4 regions of the Desulfitibacter alkalitolerans DSM 16504 genome follow, and region 1 is predicted to be linked to each of the others. Evidence: riboswitches for the same ligand, from Rfam matches in the RefSeq annotation. Region 1 holds a riboswitch; each other region holds the start of a gene.
What was found. A riboswitch is a leader RNA that binds a small molecule or an ion and turns the genes downstream of it on or off. The one in region 1 is predicted to bind cyclic di-GMP.
Positions count from the first base shown of each region.

Region 2: it holds a riboswitch for cyclic di-GMP, as region 1 does, so the genes downstream of both, K364_RS26610 (flagellar basal body-associated FliL family protein) here and K364_RS0110115 (transglutaminase-like domain-containing protein) in region 1, are expected to answer to the same signal.
Region 3: it holds a riboswitch for cyclic di-GMP, as region 1 does, so the genes downstream of both, K364_RS24480 (helix-turn-helix domain-containing protein) here and K364_RS0110115 (transglutaminase-like domain-containing protein) in region 1, are expected to answer to the same signal.
Region 4: it holds a riboswitch for cyclic di-GMP, as region 1 does, so the genes downstream of both, K364_RS24800 (hypothetical protein) here and K364_RS0110115 (transglutaminase-like domain-containing protein) in region 1, are expected to answer to the same signal.

Region 1 is NZ_KK211100.1:885,189-890,812, reverse strand. It holds gene K364_RS0110130 (hypothetical protein) at 1-500, shown strand, start outside; gene K364_RS0110125 (COG1361 family protein) at 545-1,309, shown strand; gene K364_RS0110120 (class D sortase) at 1,376-1,984, shown strand; cyclic di-GMP riboswitch class I at 2,096-2,180, shown strand; cyclic di-GMP riboswitch class I at 2,344-2,436, shown strand; gene K364_RS0110115 (transglutaminase-like domain-containing protein) at 2,473-3,270, shown strand; gene K364_RS25585 (copper amine oxidase N-terminal domain-containing protein) at 3,410-4,717, opposite strand; gene K364_RS0110105 (hypothetical protein) at 4,801-5,082, opposite strand; gene K364_RS0110100 (response regulator transcription factor) at 5,189-5,624, opposite strand, start outside.
Region 2 is NZ_KK211100.1:354,047-359,670, reverse strand. It holds gene K364_RS0107475 (flagellar protein FlaG) at 1-200, shown strand, start outside; gene fliS (flagellar export chaperone FliS) at 220-600, shown strand; gene K364_RS27555 (flagellin N-terminal helical domain-containing protein) at 761-2,281, shown strand; gene K364_RS0107460 (hypothetical protein) at 2,669-2,968, shown strand; gene K364_RS0107455 (DUF4321 domain-containing protein) at 3,113-3,367, shown strand; cyclic di-GMP riboswitch class I at 3,568-3,651, shown strand; gene K364_RS26610 (flagellar basal body-associated FliL family protein) at 3,754-4,176, shown strand; gene K364_RS0107445 (HD-GYP domain-containing protein) at 4,214-5,458, shown strand; gene K364_RS0107440 (glutaredoxin domain-containing protein) at 5,601-5,624, opposite strand, start outside.
Region 3 is NZ_KK211102.1:298,837-304,460, forward strand. It holds gene K364_RS0115750 (helix-turn-helix domain-containing protein) at 32-265, opposite strand; gene K364_RS0115760 (RNA polymerase sigma factor) at 825-1,247, opposite strand; gene K364_RS24480 (helix-turn-helix domain-containing protein) at 1,953-2,204, opposite strand; cyclic di-GMP riboswitch class I at 2,338-2,428, opposite strand; gene K364_RS0115770 (spore germination protein) at 2,923-4,524, shown strand; gene K364_RS0115775 (Ger(x)C family spore germination protein) at 4,549-5,624, shown strand, end outside.
Region 4 is NZ_KK211104.1:165,013-170,636, forward strand. It holds gene K364_RS0118895 (transposase) at 1-206, opposite strand, end outside; gene tnpA (IS200/IS605 family transposase) at 1,317-1,640, opposite strand; gene K364_RS0118915 (hypothetical protein) at 1,844-2,275, opposite strand; gene K364_RS26835 (hypothetical protein) at 2,496-2,669, opposite strand; gene K364_RS24800 (hypothetical protein) at 2,981-3,484, opposite strand; cyclic di-GMP riboswitch class I at 3,886-3,969, opposite strand; gene K364_RS0118935 (hypothetical protein) at 4,340-4,876, opposite strand; gene K364_RS0118940 (C39 family peptidase) at 4,996-5,624, opposite strand, start outside.

The DNA of each region.
Region 1 (5,624 bases):
TGTATATTCGGAATGATGCTAACAAAATATACGTGGAAATAGACACAATAAATGGTTGGGAATTGTCTGAAACACATTTATATGTTGGCTTAACACCACCAACCAATAGTGCTCCTGGACAACTTGGCAATACAAGAGAGCCTAATAGCACCTCATATACTTATGAACTTCCATTGCCTTCAGGAAGTCAGATTTATATAGCACTTCATGCAGCTGTAAGTTCATGTGGCGAAGAAGAAATAAGCACCAGCAGCAATGCTGCTGAACCGGATTATAATATTCAAGTTCTCAGTAATGGATGGACTGAAGTTCCAGACAACAATGGCTGGTATTACTATTGCAGTTCAGTTTTACCTCAGCAGGAAATAGAGTTTAAGGTGAGACTATGTGTAACTGATGAAGACTGGGAAGGCAATTTAGAGCTTTATTTTGAAGCAGAAGCTGTGCAAGCATCAAATAATGCAATGGACCATGAGTGGCCACAAAATTTGTGTAATTAAGCCAAAAACTATAAGAGGATAAAAAAGTAGTTCAGGAGGTAAATATGGATAAATCAGAGAATATTAAAAAATTGATGCTTACCCTTTTTATACTCTTTGCCATGACATTAATAGCTCCTCATGGAGTTAGCGCAAATGTAAATGGTATTAGTATAGAAGGCAATGTTTGTGGGCTTGTAATTCAAGCTTCTGACGAAAAAGTTAATACAGGCAACCTCAACCCTGGGGACCTTAAGAATACAAGTCTTCTTTTAAGAAATACAGGCAGCGTACCTCTTACTCTATACATTAGAACAAACATCCTGAGTGAAGCAACCCTTAATGGGGGTAAACTGGCTGATATCTTAAATCTTTACATTGCAGATGGCAGCAACATAATCAATAACGAACTTTTTAGATCTGCTGCAGGTAGGGGAAACATCCTAATTGGAACAATGCCTGCAGGCTCTGAAAAAACAATTGATTTCAGTGTAGTTTTCCCAGGAGGTGCAGGAAATGAATATCAGGGTGCAACTGTAAAAGCCAACTGGACCTTTACTACTACTTGCTCCACCGGTGGAGGTGGAGGAGGTGGAGGTGGTGGCGATACTGGTGGTGGAGATGACCCGCTAGATGTTCCAGATGATCCAATCCCATTGGGACCTGCTGAAGAAGAACCCTCCGAACCGGAAATTTTAATTACCGTTGATGAAGATGGAATTCCTGCTGGTCCGGCAGCAATGCCTGACACAGGTGAATTATCACCAATATACTTTCTTGGTGCTGGAGCCTTTATAGTAATGCTGGGAATAGTATTAAGAAGAAAATAACAAATATCAGGCTGGGATGCTTTTAAAATCTCAGCCTTTTTACTATAAAAACACGAGGTATAACCTATGAAAAAGAAACTATCAATTTTCATTATACTAATTGGAATAACAGTTGCCCTTTATCCACTAATGGAGCAGGTCTTTGCCTGGTACTGGCAGCAAAAACTGCTGTCAGAGTTGGAAAACCAGGAGGCAATTCAAGACCTTGGTCAGTTAGACGAGCTTCTTTTGATAGAAGAGGAGGAACAAGAGGAAGAGAGAGCTCCACTTACACCACAGGGTGAGGTGTTGGGGGTTTTGATTATAGATTCTATAAAGGTTAGATTGCCAATTATCAGCGGCTTAAATGAAACTAACCTTAAAATTGGCATATCCTTTCTTGAAGACACAACATCCTTTGGTGAGTATGGCAATGCAGTGGTAGCTGGTCATAGGGGACACTCCCATGGAAGGCTGCTGAACAGGCTGAATGAGGTGAAGATAAATGACAGGATTGTTGTCTCTACCAGTAAGGGTGATTATAACTATACAGTTTACAATAAGGTTATTGTTAGACCTGAGGAAATACATGTCCTGCGTACAGATAAGAAAGAAAAAGTTCTCTCAATTGTCACCTGCGAACCTATACGTAATCCAACCCACAGGCTCATAGTCCAGGCGAAACAGAATGACTAGGACCATGGTCCTATAGAAAACAGGACCATGGTCCCATGTTAATGGGATGAAATTTTGATAAAATAATAATCAAAGCAAGGTGTTTTATTTGTTGTAAAAGGTGTAATTTATAACTGAAAAAGGCAAACCTGTCGAAAGGCAGGGACGCAAAGCCACGAGTCTAAAGCAGCAGTGCTATGATGGTCGGGTTGCCAGTAAAGGACAAAATAACAGCCAGTTATGAACACATCTATTTATCCTTATTTGGACAATCCGAATAAGGATTTTTTAATTGTTAAGAAAGTATATATTTTATTATTACAAGTGCAGATTAGTTTGGAAATTCAGCATTAGCTTGTTCTCCTAATGCTCCAAGCAGCACTTGAAAAAGGCAAACCTGTCGAAAGATAGGGACGCAAAGCTTTCGAGTCTAAAGCCCATGTGGGGTGGGCCATGACGGTCGAGCTGCCAGGTTAGTCCAATATTATTGGAATGCTGGAGGTTAGGAAATGAGGAAAATATCATTAATTATTTTTGTTGTATTTTGTGCATTATTATCTGCACCTGCAGCCATGGCGGCTGCAAATACCTATTCCATTGATGCTTCAGAAGCAAGCAATGGAGCATTCTCCATAAGCTACAACATCCAAAATGGTACGAAAGTAAAGGTAATGGTCCAAAAGGATGGGACAAGCCTGTACTATAATATAGCTGGCAGGGGAACTGAAAGGTTTCCTGTTCAATTAGGAAATGGAGCATACACAATAGCCATTCTGGAAAATGTGACAGGCAACCAGTACCGTATTGTTTCCAGAGACACACTTAATATAAACATGAGTAATATATTAAAAACTTTTTTGCATTCTATTCAAATAGTTAAATGGGAAAAGGAAGATGAGGCCATTAGCAAGGCCAGGGAATTGACAGCAGGCATTGAAAGTGATGAAGAAAAAGTAAAAGCTATATATGAGTATATTGTTAGCAATTACAAATATGACTATGCCAAGATAGACAAGCTATCCTATGATTATCTTCCAGATATTAACAAAACCTTAAAAAGTAAAAGTGGAATCTGCTATGATTTTAGTGCTTTATTTGCTTCCATGTTAAGAAGTGTAGGAATTCCTGCAAAGCTTGTAAAGGGCTACGGGCAAAAAATTCAAGGCTATCATGCATGGAATGAGGTTTATATAAATAACAAGTGGGTTACCATGGATACTTCTGTAGATATCCAGTTTGCAGAAAATAATCGAAGTTACACCATGTATAAAGACAGCAAGACTTATGAAAAGGTCAGTGAATTTTAAAGTAATGCCTTTCAATTTCTGCACATTCAGCGTTGATAAATAACAATACCAGCCTTTGGCTGGTATTGTTATTTAGAAGGAGTTATCCTGGACTTTGTAAATGTTTAATTGCTTTGAACTTTCTTAGTTACTGGCTGCCTTAATTCTCAAAATACAAGATTTCATGTAAATCTTCAACTGTTTCTAACCCAATATCAATGTCTCCTGTCTCTTCATTGAAATCTACCCTTTCACCTAATATTTCACTTACAAACCTTATGGGGACAGTAGTTCTGTTATTAATTAACTGGGCAGGTATATCTAACTCATATTCTTCACCATTAACAAGCACAATCCTGGAATCTAGAAAAAGCTCAATTATTTTATCATCCTTGGTAATGGTGATTTTTTTAAGTTCATTGTTCCAATTCACTTCAGCTCCAAGTCCTTCAGTAATTGCTCTAACAGGCACCAGAGTTCTACCTTCTCTAAGTACTGGGGGAACGTCAAAGTCAAGGGTATTGCCTCTTATATAAAGCCTATCTTTTAATTCCCTGTTCCTCATTTCTCTTTTTACCTCATCAGGGAGATTTCTTAGGTATTCCTGATGCTGAATTCTATTCATAATTCTTTCACGTAACTGCATTAAAATCTCTTTTTCATTTGCTTCTACTAATCTTTGAATTCTTACTAGAGAATTGTCATCTATTGTAATGTTTTCATTTGCCAGATAGCTTCGCAGCTCCTTTTCCAACATTTCCAATCTTAAAATTTTTGACTGATATGTGTCTCTGGTATTATATATGTTCTTTAAACTTGCGTAGTACTGCTCTTTAACCTCTTCATCCATGATTCTAGCTATCATGCTTCTTATTTTCCCCACCAGGCTCAGATACTGTTTTTCTATATTTTCCCCTGTGGGTGTATCAGGGGAAAAATTGTTAATAGTTCTCAATAGACTTTCCAGCATGACAATCTTTGTTTCAATTCTGTCCATTGAATTTTCTATAACCTTTAGACGATTTAATAAACGATTTTTTATAGTTTCATCTTCAAAAGCTCTAATTAGTTTTTGGATATGTGTAATAAGTCTTTCGTATTTTTCTAGGTTTTCTTCCTCGAGATTATTTTGGTTTATTAAACTATTTATTTCTCTCAGAAGCACCTCAAGCCTGACTATTTTTTGTTCTATATCAAGTCTTGACTGCCTTATTTGATTAAGCTTTTCTATATATTCAGCTTTTGTGGCTCTATCCTCCAAACTATTTATCTTGGTCTGAATTTTTTGTACTAAGCTTTCATGCTTGACCTGCAATTCATTACTTTCTATATTAGAAGACCTGGAGTTGTCTTCTATAACCTGACTTTTAGAAGAAGATGCATCTCGCGCTTCAGCAGCAAAAGAAATAGTGCTCAATGTAAACATCAAAAGTATTACTAATGAAAGTATTTTTAGATATTTTTTCATGTTATGTTCACTCCTTATATATGTTTTACTTGGAAATAAGACACAAGAACTGTCTACAGAGTCTTTCCAGTCTTTTGTTGGCCTTAAAAAGCTGACTTGAGGGTATGCAGATCTGCTTTTAGCCTTTTGTAAGCATTTAATCTTCGTTCTTGAATTTGGCTGAGGTTATCCAAACGGTTGATAATTTGTGGTTGGTTGCTTCTGGTTAATCTATCTTGTGCCAATTCAATTGTCTGTAAATTTAAATCACCTATAGTGCTTTCTAAAAGGTTTCTGCTGCTTCTAATCAGCCTGATGCTCTCTCTAATTGTACGAATATTTTCTTCTGTCAGAGAGCCAGGGCGATTCTTTAATTCAGAAATCATGGTTCTTAAGTTTTCAAGATCGTTTCGTATTTCTCTTTCAATCTGTAATAGCTCTGCCCTTTGACGTCTAAGCTTTTGAATTCTTTCATTTACCTCATCCCTGTAGTTAATAATTCACCTCAAGTTTGTAGCCAATTCCCCAAATAGTTTTTAGTTTAAAGCCCAAACTATTATTACCAAGCTTTTCACGTAATCTTTTTATATGAACATCCACAGTACGCGTTTCTCCATAGAATTCATGGCCCCAGACCTTTTCCAAAAGCTGGTCACGGGTAAAGACTATATTGGGATTCTTTAAGAAAAAGAAAAGCAGCTGCATTTCCCTTGGCTTTAAATCAATTTTATTATCTTTAAAAAAAACTTCATAGTTATCAATGTTTACTCTTAAGTCTCCTAATTCTATAAGGGGATTTTTTTTAATATTATCAGTTTCTGAAGAGATTCTTTTTAGAAGAGCTTTACTCCTGGCTATAACCTCTTTTGGATCAAAGGGCTTGACCACATAATCATCTGCGCCCAGATCAAATCCCATAAGCTTGTCT
Region 2 (5,624 bases), 530 kb from region 1:
TTGAAAAATTAAATCAATTTTTAGAAGAATTTGCTGCACCTATTCGTTTTGTAATAGTTTTAAAAAGAGACAATGTGATGGTTCAGGTTTTAGATGTTACTGTGGATAAAGTGTTAAGTGAGGTGTATCCGGAAAAGGTTTATCAATTACTGTATAACATTGATGATCCTAAAGGTTTTGTTGTGGATGATTCAGTCTAATATAGGGAGGAGGGAAACGGTGAATTCACCTGTAAATACATATCTTCAGCAGCAGGTTAGCACAGTATCACAAGAAAAACTAGTATTAATGCTCTATGATGGTGAAATTAAATTTCTTAAAAAAGCTCTAGAATCTATAGCTGCTAAAAACATTCAGGAGGCTCATTATAACATCCTTAGAGCTCAAGACATTTTAATGGGACTAATGTCCGGGCTAAATATGTCAACTGGACAAATTGCTGAGAATTTATTTAATTTATATGAATATATGCACAGCAGACTTGTTGAAGCAAATATCTACAAGGATACTTCTATTATTGAAGAAGTTTTAACTATGATAATTGACTTAAGAAATACCTGGAACCAAATTCTTAAAACAACAAAGGTTGTCAACCAATAAATTTTAAAAAAATCATATTATAGCCTAAATCTATTAATAATTATTCCGATAACTATATTGTAAGGGTTTATATGTATAACCTTGGGGCCCCAATAGGTTAGCATATGGCATATATTGCAGCAGGGACGCTGCAATTCAAAAAAACAAGGAGGTTTATATAATGAGAATTAACAACAACTTAATGGCAATGAACACCCATAGACAGTTGGGAATTACCAACAGCTCTGGCGCAAAAGCAATGGAAAAGTTGTCCTCAGGCTTTAGAATCAACAGAGCTGGAGATGATGCGGCAGGTCTTGCAATCTCTGAAAAGATGAGAGGGCAAATCAGAGGTCTTAACCAAGCTTCAAGAAATGCTCAAGATGGTATTTCTTTAATTCAAACAGCTGAGGGTGCTTTAAATGAGACTCATGCTATTCTTCAAAGGATGAGAGAGCTAGCAGTACAATCAGCAACAGATACCAATACAGCTGATGACCGAACAAAGCTTCAAGCTGAAGTAGATCAGTTGGCTAAAGAGATTACAAGAATTTCTAATACAACTGAGTTTAACACGAAGAACCTTTTAGCTGGTGGTCTTAATAATACTTTCCATATTGGTGCTAACCAAGGTCAAAGTGTAGGCCTGACTATTGGTGCTATGGATGCTAAAACCCTTGGAGTTGCTGGTAATATTGTGAACACAACAGTTACATACGGTTCAGAATTAGGAACAAATTTTTCAGTAACAACCAACTCTGAAGGCTTAAATGGTTACTTTGTAAATATTGCAAAGGTTGCTGCTACACAAGCAGTTGCTGTAACTGGTGGCACAGCTAATACCACTGCAACTGCAGGAGGTTCATATACTGGTTCAAGTGACGTTACGTTAAATATACGAGTTACTGCTTCTGATGGTACAAAGGTCACAGCAGCTGAGTATTCAATTGATGGAGGAAATACTTGGACAAATGCTGGTGCAATGTTAGATAGTTCAGGTGCAAACTCTGTTTTCACATACCAAGGTGCAACAATTACTATGACTTCACATGCAGATGTAAGTACAAGTATACCTGGACTTCAATATAATGCAACACTCACATCTCAGTATTTTAATGTCCAGTTAGGTTCAACAGATACTGGTGGTACTGTGGGAACAGCTGCTAAAATGTATAATAATCAAAGTTCAGTAGTAGTTGGGGATGCTTCAACTGATAGGATAGCAACTGTCTCTTTAGGTGGAGCAACAACCTACGCAACAGCATTTGCAGCTGTTGGGGCAACCGGTACAACTTATACTGCTAATAGTAGCGCGGCTATTGCACAAACCCAGACTGCATCAACTTCAGCAATTATAGCAGCTGACGGTACTGTATCACAAGAAGCTGTTGCACATAAAGGATTAAATATTTCAACTCAAGGCTCTGCAAACCTAGCCATTACTACTATAAATAATGCACTTGAAACCGTTTCCGCAGAGAGATCCAAACTTGGAGCAGCTCAAAACAGATTAGACCATACAATCAAGAACTTAGATACATCTTCAGAAAACCTACAAGCTTCTGAATCAAGAATCAGAGACGTGGACATGGCCAAGGAAATGATGGAATTTACCAAGCAAAACATCCTTCAGCAAGCTGCTACAGCAATGCTTGCTCAAGCCAACCAGGCACCTCAAGCAGTACTTCAATTATTGAGATAATGAATTTAGTATTACAAAGAGGGTCAGGGGAATATTTCCCTGACTCTTTTTCAATTGATTTTTATAGCAGAGATAGGGATGAAGAAAACATTAATGTTATGAAAAATCAAGAAGAGATATTTTTTCTATACATGAGATAAGCATTTATTCACAAAAATGAGAATGATTTTAAAAACTACATCAGATATTTAAACAAATAATTAAATGCTTAAAGATTAATGAAAAATGGAATAGAGATTTAAAAACAAGAGATTGAAAATGTATTGGATGCTATAGAAGGCCAAAGGAAAGTGAAAATGGTGAATTTGAAGATTGGATAAATATTACTTGTTTAAGAAAAAGCCAACTGTTATAATATGGATATGAAGTGCTTGCGGGGTGAGTTAATTGGATAAAGATATGAAGAATATGTTTGATCTTATATTAAACAAATTAGGTACAATTGATGGAAGGCTAGATGCAATAGACCAAAGGCTGGATGCAATGGATCAAAGGCTGGATGCAATGGATCAAAGAATTTTCTCGTTGGAAAGAAGACAGGATGAAATTTTTGAAGTTGTTAAAGCTATTGAGCACAGCAACCAGGTCTTCAAAGCGGAGATGGACAGCGTAAATTTACGCATTTCACATGTAGAGGGGACCTTAAATGCAGTAGGAGAAACCATTAACAAACGGAAGATTGTATAGGTATGTGCGCCTAGTTATTAATACTAGGTTTTTATTTTCTATATTTTACAAAATTGCAGAAAAAAAGAGGAATTTTGCTGAAACTGTTAAATCTATGTATATAGGTTATGCGTACACGAATACATAGAATTGGAGAGTGTGCAAGTGAAAAGATCAACTTCTGGAGCTTCTATATTGATACTGTTGGTTCTCTTGGTCATTGGTTTGTTGTTAGGGGGAATTATTGGGGATATTTTAGGGAAGCTGGGTGTTCCATATATTTATGAAAGCCAGCAGATTCGCTGGAGCCCGTCAGGAGATTTCATGATTATTGTATGGGATATTGACTTGTTAATCAGGGTTAATCTTGCAAGTGTTATTGGCCTGATGCTGGCTTTTTGGATCTATAGGAAATTATAAATTATTGTCCTTCAATTTAATATAAAACACTGTTTAATCTTAAGCTCCTATTATTAGAACAGGAGCTTTTTCGCGTAAAAATATGGAAATATTTTTCCTAATAGGAAGGAATTTGTCGTCAAATATAGAATATATTCAAAATATAGGACCATGGTAGACCATGGTATTGGCATGTGGGACTATACTCTTAAGTTAATAAATATACAATAGGGCAAAGCCACCGAAAGGTGGTGACGCAAAGTCATGGGTCTAAAGCCAGTGGGTATGATTGCCAGACTGCAAAATACAGTTCTTACAGATTAAACTTAGTTTGCCCTATTTGTCTTGGCAGACTAGGTTTTTTATTTTTAACAATTAGTTTTAATAAATACGAATGGGGTGTCAGGGTGAAGGATTTTAATTTTAAAATTATGGTAATATTTATAGTATTTCTTTTGTGTTCTGGAGCAATATTAGCTACAGTATTGCTTCAAGGTAAACTGGCAAGATCAGCAGATGTGGATGAGTATTTTACTGATCCCATTGAGATAGTAACCCATCTAAAGTTTGATGATGTAAATAGAAAACTAATTCATATAAAGGCAGTTATTGTTGTTGAAGCAGGCGGAAGTGAGACATATCAAGTTTTAAGTCAAAATCCAGCAAAAATTAAAGAAATTTGTATAAATTTCTTTAATGACCTTACTGAAAAGCAGGTAAATGAATTGATGAAAGAGAACCTTTTAAAAGACATGCTGCAGATGAAAATCAATAATAGTTTGAATGTGAAAACTACAGGGGTTTATTTTCAGGAAATATTGATTAACTAAAGGGAGGGGTTCTTAGTAAAAGGAGGTATGTGCTAATATGGATGATTTTATAATAAATAATGACTTGCTTGAAGACTTAATAACCTTTTACAATAATGGAGATATCTTGAGTCCCCAGGAAAAAATCGCGTTAGAAAATGAAATTCAAGAAAACGGCATAATCAGCTATATGATATTAAATGGCGAAGGAGAGTATTTCATGGTTGGAGCGGAAAGAAATACTGAGTATATTAGCGTAAAGGATTTAATTCCTGGAATGGTTTTAGCTATGGATATTGTGTCGGCATATGGGACAGAACTCATTTCCAAGGGCAGTGTGTTAACTGATCATTTCATAGATGTGCTGCAGAAGCTAAATTTTGAGGAAGTATTAGTCTATAAAAATCAGGCTTCCAGTAATGAGCTTATAGAGACCGAAACCCTAATACATAGATATGTTGATAATGGGTATGTGGTTGATAAAAATAAAATTAAGAAGCTGATTCAAGAGGTAGGGTCTGGAAACCCCTTAGACGTGAAATATGTAGAGGAAATAACTGGGTCTATAGCTGAACAGGCCAACACCAATTTGCCCCTTGAAATACTTGAAAAAACCATCAGCAAAGATGATTATCTATATGCCCATTCCTTAAATGTTGCCTTGTTAGCCTCATTGCTGGGCAAATGGGTTGGGCTAGATGACAGGTCCGTTTCCCTGTTAGCCAAAACAGGTGTCCTACACGATATAGGAAAATCAAAAATAGATAAGCATCTGTTGGATAAACCGGGTTCATTAACATCACAAGAATACAGTCTGGTTAAAAAGCATAGTCAATACGGATATGAAATATTAAAGAATATAACTGATCTAGAAATAGAAGTTGTTCTTGGGGTATTAATGCATCATGAAAGATACGATGGTACAGGATATCCAATGGGCATAAATGGTGGGAAGATAAGTGTATTTGGAAAAATTGTGGCCATTGCTGATGTTTATTCTGCAATGGTTGCAGACCGCCCTTATGCGAAAAAAGAATGCCCTTTTACAATTTTGAATTATCTTGAAAATGATTGTATAGGACAGTTTGACATAACCTATCTGCGGCCATTTCTTTATAATGTAGCCAGCAGCTATATTGGAAATAACGTTATTCTAAGCAATGGTGAAAAGGCATCTGTAATTCTTGTAAGTAGTACAGAATTTATATCAAGACCCCTTGTTAAAACAGAAAATGTCTTTATTAATCTGGCCAAGGAAAGGAATTTACATATAATCGAGGTTCTCCCCCTGCTGCACAGCTAAGAAGCATATATTAAAAAGAATTGAACCTTTTTAGAAGAAAAAGATAGGTTTTTGTTACAGCAGATTGTATTAGTGGTGAGTATAAGGTGCAGTAATATCTATAATAGACTAAATAAAGGTGCCTCGGGCACCTTTAACTGTGTCAATCCTTGAGGAGTTTTTTATC
Region 3 (5,624 bases), on a different contig from region 1:
AAAAGCTCGTAAAATGTGCAAATATCATTTTTTATTGGCTGTCGCCGCTTGTACCTATTCTCAGATAGCTAAATAAAAAAGGCTTGGGGATTTTATATGCCCGCCCAACCTTTAAACATTCAATCTTATTTTCTTGTATCAAACCGTATCCTGTTTTTAGGCTAATGCCAAGAATTTCACACATTTGCTTTATATCAAGCACATCGGGATAGCCCTTTAGCATGATACGGTAGGCTTTTTCTTGGGATAATTTTTCATTAGCCATAGTAAGCCCCCTTCTCGTTTTTAATTACGCGCTACTTTCTATTTTTGATTCGCGAAGCAGGAGATGCGCCTTAGTTTGGACGTGCATATATACTCACATGGATAGGCGCACCCCTACTCGCGTTTCTGTTTTGGTTTTATTACTTATGGCTTTATCCGGCAGACGGCGGTTGACCGTCTTCATAGGAATCTTACCTCTCCCAGGTTCTCTGCAAGCCGCCCCCATTGCGTGATCCCGCTTAAGCGGGGCTGTGGCTGGACGGAAGTATCATTATCCCTCCGTATGTGTCGCCGCCTTAAATGTAACCAGCATTTATTCATTGCGGGTATTACTCGCTCGCACCTTACCTTCATCAAATCGGAAACGGCATGGATACATTGGCTGTGAGCCGACTTATGTCGAGACTGGTGGTCTTGGCGTACCTGCAATATGGCTTTCCTTCACAGGACATACGGGGAAAGTACCGGATAAAACAATTATTCAGTTTTCAAGGTTCGGACGAGGGGGTAGATTTGTGCCTCTATCAATCAGCAGATTTTTTGGTCAAAAGTTAACCCAATCAGGAATTATTTTTTAAAAATTTTTCTATACGTTTTAAACCTTGCTCAATGGAATGTGTTACGGCAGGTTTGCTCACGCCTTCAATCCTGGCTATTTCCGCTTTGCTCATGTTTAGAAAGAAGTGGGCATAGATACGCTTGGCCTGTTTTTCCGGCAGGCTGTTGATAGCGGCATATACCTCCTGCTTGCTCATTTTTCGTTCGTAGATTTCCTCCGGCGATAACACCAATAGGACCATATCCTTTTCAATACCATCGCAAGCGTCAAGGGAATAATATGCTTTGTGGATACGCCTGCGTTCAAAATCTGCATGGTCTCTTCGGCTAATCTGTTTGAATAGCTCTACAATTTGATCCGCCACTTCAATAAAAAAGTCAGAATGATAGAATGGGTAATAATCCCGTAAATTGATTTTTTTCATTTTCCAACCCTCCGTTTTAGCTTTTTTAGTAAAGAAAATCCAAAACAGAGGGAGGGGAACGGCACATTACCGAATGTTCGTATATATATAAATCATACTTCTGAACGTCAGGTGTAAGGCTCCATACTTTCACCTCTTCTTTGAGTGTTTTTTTGCCATCTGTTAGAGAAAGAGAAAGTAGACAGAAATTTTGCAACCCCTACCCTAAAAAAATTAAATTTGTTATACTTTTGTGTTCTTCATCCCGTCCAATGCTTTCAAAACCGTTAATACCAACTTGTGTGTCTATTTTAATTACCTCCGTTTTGTTTTTTGGGTTCTATAACAAAACGGGGTGATGCACGCCATTCCAGAAAACAAAAATGGCCGCACAAAGAATGGAACGGTTAAAATCCTCAAAGCTTGTGCGGCCCAGCGTTGAAAAAAGAGAGGTTATTTTTTCAACCTCTCCTAAAGATGTGTTTTTTTATATTTGAACATTAATATAAGCAGTTCATGCTTTCGCATTCCCCGATACTTCTTGGTCAAACGGATTGCTTCGTGACGAAGCCCTGTGATAAACCAAGCTACAATTCGGGCTTCTTCCAGGTCATACTCTTCAGGTATAGGGGTCTATGCTTTCACCTTCTCCCGGGTAGAAATTCACCACTCTATCAGAGAAAGAGAAAGCGGATGTTATTATGGCATCCCCCTTCCTAAAATATTTTATTTTTGGCCGTTTTCGTATGAAAAAGATGCTGTCCCGGCAATGATATCAGTATCATTAACGGATCTATATTTATGAACTGCGTTTACCATCCAGACAATCAAGTCCGCATACGCCTCCTCATAACCCATTCTACGGCTATACTTCTTTACTAAGGGAATAAACCAGTGCACCAAATGAACTACGGAGTCCTGATCGCCATTTTGGGCATTGATAATTAATACTCTGAGATTGCTAAGTTCCTTTTTCATGACTACTATCCCCCTCCTTACTTTTCTAAATCTTAAACCAGAGTGATATGAAGTATCATTAGAGTTTTCATCAAAAAAAGGCCCACTGATGCTTACAAATTAATAAAGCACCAGTGAGCCATTATGGCTTTTCTTCGGCAACCCGGCTATCATCGCGATCTGGTGCTCGCCTTAGACCCGTGGTTTTGCGTCCCTGCCTTTCGACAAGTTTGCCTTTTCGGTTCATAGTTACACTTTCTTTACATTATATACCATTATTTACATAATTCGTGTCGCTTTTTGTCGTTCCGATAAAATTCAACATTTTAGGGTTTCCTCCTGCTGGGTACTTTAAGGAGCCAGCACAGGCCATGTGTGCTGTTTTTGCATCTGGTAACAAGAAATAGTCAGAATAAAGATTTCATTCCAGGTTGGCGCTGCTATCCGGAATGACTCTGGTGATAGCAGGTTATATGCCAATTTTATCAATGCCGGGGTGGTGATTATAGTTATACTTTCCATGATTTTTTCTTTTGGTTTACCCGGTTTTGACCTCCGCATCTCCATACGGATTATTCAGTTCTTTACCATGTTTTAATACGGCTATACTTCTAACGCAAGGAATAAATTGCTATTATGGTGTAAAAACTATTGAAGTAATCCCATTATTTTTGATAACGCAGTTTCCTAAATCTTACCTTTATTGTACAAGAACACTTTTCAAACAAGAGGTTGCAATATGTTTCGAAAGATATTCAGACTAATAAAATATATCAAATTAAAATCACTAAATATCGAACACGAAAAATCACTAAATGAAAATAAAAACGGGCAACACATAGCGCAATCCGGGAAAATAGTCAAAGAAAAACTGGAGCAAATATTTTCGGATTGCAGCGACTTTATGCTGCGGGAAATAGCTTTAGGCGATGAGCCGCCTGTAAAAATCATCATTGCATGTATTGATGGTCTGGTAAATAAGCAGATGGTAAATGCCGACATTTTAAAACCATTGATGATAGAGGCGAGAATTGCGAATCTAAAGAAAGAGCTAAATAACCGCACCATACTCACTATCTTAAAAGAAAATTTATTAACCACAATTGAGTTGCAAGAGATTCAGGATTTCCAAGAAACAATAGACGCTATTTTGGCTGGAGATAGTGTTATCTATATAGAGGGAAAAGCAACAGCATTAAAAGCAGGTTCTAAGGGATGGGAAGCAAGAGGCATTGAAGAACCTGGTACAGAAGCCGTCGTACGCGGACCGAGGGAAGGATTTGTTGAATCACTAGGCATAAACATATCTCTTTTGCGGAGAAAGATAAAAAACCCTAGGCTTAAATTTGAAATGATGAAATTGGGGAAGCAAAGCAGGACTAATGTATGTATTTGCTATATCAAAGATATTGCCAACGAAAAAATCATTGATACAACAAGAAAAAGGATAAAAAATATCAAGACAGATGCAATTTTGGAATCCGGGTACATCGAGGAATTTATTGAAGATGCTCCCTTTTCGATTTTTCCTACGGTTGGAAACAGCGAAAAGCCTGATGTTGTGGCTGCTAAGCTTTTGGAAGGCAGAGTAGCTGTTCTCTGCGACGGCACCCCTTTTGTGCTCACCGTGCCTTTCTTGTTCTTAGAGTCAATACAGTCGAGCGAAGACTATTATTCCAGATCGCCGCTTTCCTCAATGATTAGAGCGCTTAGAATGCTGGCGTTATTAATATCCATTATCTTACCCGGCTTATATGTGGCTGTTGTATCCTTTCATTATGATATTATTCCTTTTAAACTGCTATTGACTATGATGGCAGCGAGAGGAGGCATCCCTTTTTCGCCATTTACCGAAGCGTTTATGATGGGTGTTATTTTTGAAATCCTAAGGGAAGCCGGTGTAAGGATGCCAAGACCTATCGGGCAGGCTGTCAGTATCATGGGCGCTTTGGTTATTGGAGAGGCTACCGTTAAGGCAGGTTTGATCAGCAATCCCGTTGTTATAGTTACAGCGTTAACGGCCATTAGTAGTTTTGCTGTTCCGCCCACGACAGGATTTATGCCCTTCATCCGGATAATTTTACTTATTGCTGCAAACATCCTGGGTTTTATGGGGATGCTATTAATAATAGCAGTATTTCTCATCCATATGTGTACATTGAGGTCTTTTGGCGTTTCCTATCTCTCTCCCTTTTCTCCTTTGGATGTAACAGATTTGAAAGACACAATAATACGGGTCCCGATTTGGGCAATGAACACCAGGCCAAGGACCCTGACATGGAAGGATGCGGATATGACAAAATATAGAATGAAAATAAATTTTCGAGAGAAAGAAAAGTAAGCGATGATCAAGCGGATTAGAGATATGCTGATATTATTAAATATTTGTTTGGTCATGATTTCCATCACGGGATGCTGGAATAATAAAGATGTGACGGAGATAAATATTGCTGCGGCAGTGGGCATTGATAAATCCGATGATCATAAGATTGAATTAACTGTACAGCTGGTTAAACCTGATGCGATGAAGCTTGGCGAAGGAGGGGGCGGGGGTAAAGAAAAAGCTGTAGAGGTATTTTCCATTACGGGGGATACTGTCTTTGAATGCTTTAGAAATCTGTTGATAATAGTAAATCAAAAAATATTTATCAGTCATCTCCAGTTAATAGTAATCGGAGAACAAATGGCAAGAGATGGCTTGAGCGACATTATGGATTTTTTTGCCAGGGATCATGAGGCAAACCGCCAAGCGGGAGTCATCATTGCAAAAGGAACATCGGCAAAGGAAATACTTACAGCCGAAAGTACGCTGGAAAAAATTCCGGCTCTCCATATCTTGTCAGTATTAAAAAATAATGCGTCCTTTGCTAAGACCCAAAAGCTTATGATGATTGATGTTTTAAAAGAAATAAGCAGTCCCGGAAAAAATCTGACGATCGGCGTGATTGAGGGCGCAAAGGAAAAAGAAAAACCGTCGTTAAAAGACATGAAAATTGAAGGAAGCGCTGCTTTTAAGAACGATAAATTAATTGGCTGGTTGAATTCTCAAGAGACCAGAGGGCTGCTGTTCACAGGAGATCAAGTTAAAAGCGGGATTATCAATATTCCTAATCCCCTGAATGAAGATAAAAAAGTAGCCATTGAAATGATACGTTCCAGCGGAAAAAAAGATGTAAAGATAAAAGATGAAAAACTAGTGTTTTTGATAGAAATCAAAGAAGAGGGAAATATAGGCGATCAGCAAGGGAACGGGGATTTAACCACCCCGGAACTGATTCAAAAACTAGAAGAAGAGGTGGCCGGGGCTATTGAAAAAGATATACGGGATATTGTTGATCTGGCCCAAAAAGAATACCAATCCGACATTTTTGGTTTTGGAGAGATTGTGTATAGAAAACATTTAAATTACTGGCAGCAGGTTCAAGAAAACTGGGATGAAGA
Region 4 (5,624 bases), on a different contig from region 1:
TTTTCTCTAACACGCAGTTCTTTTTCTTGGCTGCTCTCTGAAAAGACCTTTGGTGCATTCTCCAGAAACTCTTTTTTCCAGTTTCTTAGCTGATTTGGACTGATGTCATGCTCTTGAGCAATCTCACCGAGCTGCTTTTCTTCTCGGAGTAATTCTAGTACAAGCTTAGTTTTGAATTCTGCTGAAAATGTTCTTCTTTTCACCATTGTATGCGAACCTTCTTTCACCGAGTAGAACCCAGGCGCAGTGACTCGTAAGCCCTGTTTCCTGGATCCTCTCTAAAATTCCGGACATCGGGTTTTCCCACAATCCGGCTTCAAACTGAACGCCCGTCGGTCAACAAGGTCTTCCCGCAAGTGCACTACACTTAAACGCAGTTCCCGTATACCTGCAGTTCTCTTTTGGTTTACCTGTGCCTTCGCCTCTGTGCTAGTTAACTCCCTCTTTCAAGGTTTCGCTGTTGTAGAGGCCGTTCAGTCCAGAGGGCCTTGACTCTGGTGTCGTTATGTTGTCGCTCACCGTCATTGCTTAATACGCCCTCATCTGCCAATCTCGAATCCTCCGAACAATTTCCCGGTTCTCGGTTATATGCCCGGTCTTTGCCATACGGAACTGTCTTGGCTGGTTCCGAGACCTTCCCTACTTTGCCCACTTATCCTTTTTCTGGTGCCGCAACCCGTACACCGGAGGGCAGACTCTGTGCACCTTCCCATTACTTCCAGAATCTTACCAGTCTTCGTCTACGTCAGTGAGACTCGACGCCCTCAACTCCCTGCCACTGACTTCATGCAGGGGACGTTTTCGATGCAGCAGTTTTCGCTTTATGCTACGGCCCCAGAAATTGCTAGCTCTCTGTGTCAGTCCTACCCTTAATTGAGCAGTCAGAGCGTTTACTTCCAAGCTTTCCCCCGCCAAGTCACCTTAAGCGAGAGTTGGATATAACTACGTGACCGAATGGGAAATCGTCACGACCGGACTTTCACCGGTTAGATAAGTGAGGTTATAGGCTGCGACTGACAGTTTCCTGTCTTGTATTATATCAGGTTCACTTAGGTTTTAGAAAATTTTGTCTGGTTTTATGTGTACATTATACTTTTTAATATTCATCATACCTCCTAAGGCAAATAGTATTACATAAATAAGCATAAGACTAATTCTTTTTTAAAAAAACAAACCAAATAATAGAAAGCACAAAAAATACAAGTATAATAGTAATAATCCATTCAGGCATTCCAAAAGTCATATGTATCTCACCTCTTTCAATATATTCTTTTATTTTAACCCAATTATAAAGACTTTTTATACTTCTAAAATTATTACATCTGTTCTGACGCTATATCCTCTTGTAATTGCTTTCGGATATACTGCTCTATTGCCTTTTTGTTTCTGCCAACTGTATTCACATAATAGCCTCTGCACCAGAAATGCCTGTTGCCACACTTATACTTCAGATTTGTATGTCTGTCGAATATCATGAGTGAGCTTTTACCCTTAAGATAACCCATGAAACTAGATATACTCATTTTTGGTGGTATTGCAGTTTTAATCTTTCCATATATCACCTGTCTTCTGTACTTAGGTGCAAATACTATGTGATATTTACAATTCCACTGCGTGTGTGATAAACTTTCTGTATCCATTCGGATATCTACCTCCCTTTATTGTAGTGCGGCTGACGAAACCTGCACTATTTTATCAAATGGAGGTAGATTTTTCTACTTTTCTTCTCAAAGCTAAAGCTCTAACGAATCAATTCTCTCATTTCCTTTTTACAGTGCTCCTTAACACTAAAAAGGGCTGTTCCAGCCAGATTGGTGGAATAACCGCTTTTGCATAACTTAATTTAGTTGTGAAATATCTCGAATTTTTCTTCAAAATCACCCCAAACCACATTTACCTCAAATATATCATCTTCACTAATATATGATCCACTTGAGCCTCCAGACATTCTGAAGACCTTTTTATCTGGAGGATCCGTAAAGTTTATTATTTTGGATATTTCTTCATCAATGTCATTTATAATGGTCATTTGCAATTGCTCTACTGATTTTAATTCAGACACATCTCCTTTATATATGACTATAAACTCAAACTTGCTTTCTTTAAAACTGCCATCTTCTGGATCTTTCTTGCTTTCAATTATATATTCTGCTTGCCAGTATTGGCCTTCACCATAAAACCTATTATTTTGGTAAATATATTCCTTTGAGCTGCAGCCAGCTAATAGTACTATGCTAACAAGAAAAAATAAAATAGCATACGAAGTTCTATGCATTCTACATTAACCCCCTTAAACATAAAATATCACAGTTTTTATTTAAAAAACAATAAAAACTATCTAAGCACTTTCAAAGATAACGTTAATTAAGCAATTAAGTGTTTCTACCCTATTTTAAATAAAAAATATATGATTCCTAATTTATAAAATTTAATTACATACCAAGGGGAATATATATAACCCTTGGTATGCAGGCAAAATGATTAGCTTCTAAGTATTAAATCCCTTCTTCTTTAAAATCTACATATACGGACCACTCATCATTTCCTCTAGACAAATCTACTTTTACTCTTGCGGATACATAGTATGACCAAGGTTGAACATCATAGTAAACATTTGGTTCTGGGTCGTATTTTACATAATCTACTCCAACACTAGGATAGTCTATCATTTCTGTTTCATCAATCCAGCCAACCCCTAAATCTTAAACCTCACCTTTGTCTTTGGTAAAGGAGGGTGTACTCCCGGGCAAAGGGAGCTTTCCAGGTTGCCACTATTTGCCCGGGAATATTTTTTTAAAACCATGTTGTCTGCCCAAAGTTATTGATTTAAACCTACCATAAATTAACTTTTAATACTATCTTCCATGTCAAGTTCCTCGCTTTTCATGTCTAAATCTCGTTTTCCATGTCGATTTTCTCATCTTTTGTTCTTTCCAGCCTTTTGCTCTGAATTTCTCCTGATTGGTGTGTACTTCATATTTTAATGTTTTTCTTCTGCTGTAATTAAATTAATCTCATCTATATCGATTGCATACATTATGAATTCTGCTATTATAGTTTTGCCATCAGAAGCATATAGCGGGATCACTCGATCTTTACCAGCATTTGCTTTCTGCATGGCGAGAGCCTCCTCAGGATTTTTTGGTTCTTCTCCATATAAATCGGTGGCATAAACATAACCTAATGTGCCATCAATGCCTTTTGCAAGAATTAAGTCAGGCTCAGTTTCAAAAGAAACTGCAAAAAGAGAGGAACCATAGGTCTGCCCATATTCATTAACTCTGTAAACTTTGGAAGGATCAAAGTTTTCTTCAGTTATTATTTCATTAGTTTTGGCACAAATAAGTTGGCCTGTTTCATCTATTTTGTAATTTTTTTGAAAAAATACATCGTGTACCATAGCGTAGCTAATGCTAAAATAACCTAATATAGTAACAAGAAGAATAACAACAGTTAATAATATGGTATTTTTTCCTTTATTCATTGTATATTTCACCTCCTATTTAATGCTCCTTTCATTTCAATAGTTTAATAGATATATAAACCCCCATAAATAACCACTCCCCTAACCTGTAATCTCTCCTTTACTTCAGGCTGGGATAGCTTGTCTTTGGTAAAGGAGGGTGTACTCCCGGGCAAATGGGTCTTTCCAGGGTGCCACTATTTGCCCGGGAATATTTTTTTAAAAAACCATGTTGTCTGCCCAAAGTTATTGATTTAAACCTACCATAAATTAACGTTTAATACTATCTTCCATGTCAAGTTCCTCACTTTTAATGTCTAAAACCTCGTTTTTAATGTCAAAAACTTCGTTTTCTTGTAATTTAGGTTAGTCCAAAAATACAAAAAAGCTGTCCCAGGTAATCCTGTTGAACAGCTTTTTGACTTTGCAACCTGGCAGTCATGGCTTTTAGCTTTAGACCCATGGCTTTGCGTCACCATCTTTCAATGGCTTTGCCACTAATTTTCAATATTGTATTATTTTATTAGACGTAACAAATCTTTAAAAGTTCCATTTTTGCTAAATTTTTAAAATTCAACCTTACCCTTTAGTTTGAAACTTTCCGTTTTTTGAGCTTCACTGACACTTAAAAAACATAATCACTCTTGATACATAATGGAAGTCTAGCAAATATTTTATCTTTTCTAATTTTGACTCCATTATTATCAAACATATATAATCTGGGATATATGGTTCTTAAAGTCATTTCATTCTGCCATGTCAAAATCCTAGTTATTATGTCCAAAACTTCGTTTTTAATGTTAAAATTTCTTGTATTTTAAGTTAGTTCCAAAAAAAATCCTTGACGGCTGTAGAACCTGCAAGGATTTAAATTTATTACTCTAAACGAATCAATTCTCTCATTTCATAAAAATTAATGGTACCCAACTTTCTCCATTCCTGTATACACTCTTCAGATTCTATCAGAGCATCTAAAGAAATCTCAGCTATCATGTGGAAACCATAATCTCTATTCTTGCCTAACACCTCTTGTTCAATGAAGAATCTGTCTGAACCCATTGTTTCCAACAAGTCTTCAAATTCCTCATGTGTCCATGCATAAATTGTAAAGTTTTTAACCTTAATATCTCCACATACAATAAAGTAAAATTCTACCTTAGAATCTTTTTCAACTATTTCATAAGCATCTTCCCATATGGTTGGTATATCTATCCAGAAATTATAAGTTGGGTTATAGTACGAAGTCGAAATTTCAATAACTTTTCTTTCAGTTCCATTATTCAATGTTTTATCTCTGTCCAGAGTATCATTAACTTCATTTATGCTTGTTCCTTTATTAGAATGATCATCATTTAATTGTTCTTTTAAGTCTTTTTTTGCCATTGTGGTATTTTTGTATTTTTGTTCATCCATTGCGTTATAGGAGCACCCTATAGACAGAAATAGCATTATTAACAAGGTAATAATTATTTTGATAGCTGCACCCCCCATGAAAATGCATTGCTTTAGCAACCTATCTACATTATAACATATTATTTAGGTGGATAAACCGCTACATTCCTTAGAGGTCTATCCCCTATTAAAGTACTTAACCGTATTAGGCTTGAACTGCTAGAATCAGGGTCTGTCACCCAATAATCACTTAGATTGTATCCTGTTCCATATAAGTAGTTTACTAAAACATAATGTGATCTATCACTAGTGGCTTGTTTATAACCTACAATTACAGGCACGCCATCCAATAATGCATTTAGAGCTATATTATAAAAAACCTCTCTAGATGCATCCCATTCTAAAGTATCAAGATATACTAATCCCCATCCAGCTTTATTTGGTGCATCGTTCCAGACAAACGGGTTAGAGGAATCACCCATATCAATGTTAGCTCTTTTGGGGTCAGTTTGTCTACCATATGATCTCATATTCATAGCAAAAGATGTGACAATACAGCCTGCATCTCCCAAAGTTTGACCCCTCCACTCCATGATGTCATCTTTCCACTCCTCATCCTTTTGATAAAAATGTGTTGTAGGGATATAGACATTGTATATTTGTTGAATTCCTATGTCAGACCTTGGTTCAGCATATTTACCACTTACAGACGGTTCCATACGATAATTATCAAATGGTATATATTCTTTATCATATTCAATAAAATCGG